2 regions of the Pseudorhodobacter turbinis genome follow, and region 2 is predicted to be linked to the other one. Evidence: riboswitches for the same ligand, from Rfam matches in the RefSeq annotation. Region 2 holds a riboswitch; the other holds the start of a gene.
The links. A riboswitch is a leader RNA that binds a small molecule or an ion and turns the genes downstream of it on or off. The one in region 2 is predicted to bind thiamine pyrophosphate.
Positions count from the first base shown of each region.

Region 1 (2,199 bases), 950 kb from region 2:
GCTGGTTTCCACGGCCCTGCGGGTACTGGTATCAACCAGTTCGTGAAGGGTATTGGCGGACCGGAATATATCGCCTCATTGCTCAAAGGCTATACCGGCGAGGAAAAGGAAGAAGCAGGCACCACCTTTTATGAGAACACTGCCTTTCCGGGTGGCTGGATCTCTATGGCGCCGCCTCTCTATGAAGATCAGATGGAATATCAGGATGGCCACTCAAACAGCATCGAGAATGTTGCCGAGGACGTGACCGCCTTCTTGATGTGGACCGCCGAGCCAAAAATGATGGCCCGCAAGCAGGCAGGCTTTACCGCTGTGATCTTCTTGTCTGTCCTGTCGGTTCTGCTCTATCTGACCAACAAGCGGATCTGGTCGGCTGTCAAAGGCCCAAAGAAAAAGCACGTTTGATCTAATCACGTGCGTTTGCAAAGGCCCCGCCCGAAACGGTGGGGCCTTTGCCTATAAACAACCCGTACGAAAGCTGTCGCCATGTCCCTGACCTGCCACGCCTTCATCGCAACAAGTCTTGACGGCTTTATTGCGCGCCCCGATGGCAGCATTGATTGGCTGGACCCGTTCAATACGGGCAGCGAGGATCACGGCTATGATGCCTTTATCGCCAGCATCGACGGGATCATCATGGGGCGGGGCACGTTTGAGACCGTTCGTCAATTCGCCCAATGGCCCTATGCCCAGCCGGTGATCGTGCTGAGCCAAAGCCTAACGGTTGAGGATGTTCCGGCAGATCTGGCGGACATCGTGGTGATCAGCGATATGGCACCAGCGGATCTTGTGACCGTCCTGGCATTTGAGGGCTGGCGCCGGGTCTATGTTGATGGTGGCCGGGTTTTGCAGTCATTCTTGCAAGAGGGTTTGCTGGATGAAATCACTCAAACCCGCGTGCCCGTGCTGTTGGGGCAGGGCCGCCCCCTGTTCGGCAGTTTGCCCGAAGAGGTGTCCTTGACCCATCAAACCACCCGCAGTTTCCCCTCGGGCCTCGTTTCCTCTACCTACCGGATTGCGCGCTAGGGCATTTCGCCCTTGCCCCCGCTGCGCGGCGCGCTAGACTCACTCTCACCTCGGGGAGCCTTTGTAGAAGGCTGAGATTTGGCAAAAGCCACAGACCCGTCGAACCTGAACCGGTTAGAACCGGCGGAGGGAAGGTGCATGGAATGATCCATCCCGACTTTCGGCCGTCGTTTATGGAGAGACCCATGTTAAAGCGACTTTTCTTTTTACCCTTTATCGCGACCTCCGCATTGGCCGATACGCCTGTGCTTACGGTCTATGCCTCCACCTCATTCGCGTCGGAATGGGGGCCGGGCCCCGCAATCGAACAAGCGTTTGAGGATATTTGTGCCTGCGATCTGCAGTATCGCACCACCGACCTGATCCCCAGCCTGATGCTGGAAGGTGCGCGCACCGAGGCCGATATCGTGATCGGCATTTCCACGGATGAAACCCTGCGCGCGCGGGCAACCGGCCTTTTCGGCCCGCATAATCAGGACCTGTCGACTCTGTCGCTGCCGGTGGAATGGGCTGATACCACCTTCTTGCCATTTAACTACGGCGATACCGCCTTCATCTATGACAACACCAAGTTGGCCACCCCGCCGCATGACTTTGAATCACTGGCCGCCTTGCCCGAGGATGTGAAAATCGTGATCCAGGACCCGCGTTCCTCTGGCGGCGGGCTTGCTTTGGTGCTTTGGGTCAAGGCGGTTTACGGTGACCGCGCCGAGGATTACTGGCAACGCCTTGCCCCCCGCATCCTGACCGTCACCAAAGGTTGGTCCGAGTCATACGGTCTTTTCACACGCGGTGAGGCGGATCTGGTGCTGTCCTACATCACCTCCCCCGCCTACCATCTGATCGTGGAGCAAGACGAAACCAAGGTCGCCGCGATTTTCGACGAGGGTCATTATTTCACCGCCGAAGTTGTGGGCCGGATCGCAAACACCGATCAGCCGGAACTGGCGCAAGCCTTCATGGATTTCATCCTTTCCGAGACGTTTCAGGAAATGATCCCACGGGTGAATTTCGGCTTTCCGGTCAAGCTTGATCCCGATTTGATGCCACCCGAATTTGCCAAGCTGAAGCTGCCACAAAAATCGCTGTTTTATTCCGAGGACGACGTCGCAACCTTGCGCGATTCTGCCGTGGCCGAATGGCAACGCGCGCTTAGCCGGTGACGCAAACATA
Region 1 covers NZ_CP039964.1:2,263,855-2,266,053, forward strand. The annotation lists gene EOK75_RS10825 (cytochrome c1) at 1-405, shown strand, start outside; gene EOK75_RS10830 (dihydrofolate reductase family protein) at 487-1,026, shown strand; TPP riboswitch at 1,068-1,175, shown strand; gene EOK75_RS10835 (thiamine ABC transporter substrate-binding protein) at 1,212-2,189, shown strand.
Region 1: it holds a riboswitch for thiamine pyrophosphate, as region 2 does, so the genes downstream of both, EOK75_RS10835 (thiamine ABC transporter substrate-binding protein) here and thiD (bifunctional hydroxymethylpyrimidine kinase/phosphomethylpyrimidine kinase) in region 2, are expected to answer to the same signal.

Region 2 (2,199 bases):
GGCGCAAACCGTATGCCTGAGATCATCCAGGGGATTGAATTCAAGGACGGTATCAAGCAACTTAAAAAGGCCGCCTAATCACGCTGTCACCAACTTTCGGGCATAGCTCTCAAACCATGAGAGGGGGGCAATATCCAACAGCCGCCTGATCCGTTTTGATGCGCGCAGCGTCACCTTCCGCGTCAAAGATTACCGTCTTAAAGGCGCAGGCCGCCACACCACCATGACGCTGGCCACAAATGAGTTCATCCGCCGCTTCCTGATCCACGTGCTCCCGAAAGGCCAGCACCGCACCGCCACTACGGGTTCTTCGGAAACGGTAACCGCGCGGCCAATATCGCCAGGATCCGGCAGCTGCTTGGCGCAAACATATCAGACCAAGGTCGCGGTGATGACGACAGCACCAGCGATACCAATGGACCGCCCCGTGTCCTCGCGCTGCCATGCCCGTGTTGCGGTGGCCAGTTGATCATCATCAACACAATCGCACCCGCTCAGCACCCCAGAGCGCCGCACGTCATAAATTGTAGTCTCAGCCGCACGCTACAACGTCTGCGGACCAACGGTCATGCGCAAATCAATATATTGAAGCGACAGAAGTCGATGACACCGATGCGATGCGGTGCATATCCGCCAAAGGTCAGAAAGATTCATAAGGCGTTTGCCCGAAAATGCCCTGTGCAACCAGCCTGTCCAGGCGGATCCAGAGCACCCAAACCCCACAAATCCCCATAGACGCCACTGATCCACCAAGACCAACCCCGCGATTTCTCGCTTGAGCGCTTCTCCGACGCCAGGCAATGATACGCGCCACACAAACGTCCGTGCGGGGCGTCCGAGAAACCTACACCCAAGCCGCCTTGCCAAATTGTCGCTGCGTGTCCACGCAGTATGATACGCGCTGCATTTGCTTTCTGTATGATGTTGCAGCGCAGCGTAAGAATTGGAAATTCAAGCAATTGGCACAAAGAATAGGGCAGCCGAAGATCAGGGCGCAAACACATCGCAATACGGAGAGACTTCTCGTCTTAAGCATAAAGGCAAATCGCCGCGGAACGTGACCTTCGTGAACAAAAGCGACGTAGCGACTTAACAATCACAGAGCAATTCTTGTGGTGAGGTAAAACGATTTGTTCAATTTTGGTAGCTTGCGACCGCTTTTGGGATTCAACAACACAAATCTACGGGGCAGTTCTCTCGGATATTTTTATCGTTTGACGCCTGCGCACGATCCATCTAACAATCTGTTTGAAATCTGTTGGGGTGCCCGTTTCCGGGCTGAGATGCACAAGCTGCGAACCCATTGAACCTGAACCGGTTAGGACCGGCGGAGGGAACAGTTGGCGGACCTTGCGTCCGTTCTGGTCTACACCCGTTGCATCCTGCCCCCTGAAACAAGGGACGATTGCATGGTGGCCAACGCGTTAACGATAGCTGGTTCTGATTCCGGTGGTGGTGCCGGGATTCAGGCAGATCTCAAAGCATTTTCGGCAATGGGAATTTATGGTGCCTCTGTTGTGACTGCGGTTACGGCACAGAACACCAAAGCTGTCACAGCCATTCATCCGATTCCGGATGATGTTGTCGTAGCGCAGATCAAAACTGTTCTGGATGACATTCGGATTGATGCGATCAAGATCGGGATGCTGGGGACACCGTCGCTGATTGAGGCGGTGGCCGACGCCCTGAATGGCTATGAAGGTCCGATTGTGCTCGATCCGGTGATGGTTGCAAAATCGGGTGATACGCTGCTGGAAGACAGTGCCATCGCCGCGTTGAAGTCATCGCTCTTTAGGCGCGCAACATTGTTAACACCCAACCTACCGGAAGCCGCAAAACTGGTGGGCGATGGATCTCTACACGCGCAGGCAAAGGCGCTTTTACACCTCGGTGTCGGCGCGGTTTTGATGAAGGGCGGGCACGCAGACGGTGAGGTCTGCACCGATCATCTGGTGTCGCCAACGGGGAGACATGAATTTTCTGCACAGCGTGTGAACACGCGCAATACCCATGGAACTGGATGTTCCTATTCCTCTGCAATTGCGGCGGGTTTGGCCCAAGGAATGGCGTTGAACGATGCCGTATCGCGTGCGCATGCGTGGCTGCATCAAGCGATCTTGCAGGCCGATAAATTGCACGTCGGACAGGGTCACGGGCCTGTTCATCACTTTCACGCGTTTTGGACATGAGCGACATTTG
Region 2 covers NZ_CP039964.1:1,309,744-1,311,942, reverse strand. The annotation lists partial or broken gene EOK75_RS06280 (transposase) at 1-78, shown strand, start outside; partial or broken gene EOK75_RS21825 (transposase) at 122-513, shown strand; TPP riboswitch at 1,250-1,353, shown strand; gene thiD (bifunctional hydroxymethylpyrimidine kinase/phosphomethylpyrimidine kinase) at 1,410-2,189, shown strand; gene EOK75_RS06265 (FAD-dependent oxidoreductase) at 2,186-2,199, shown strand, end outside.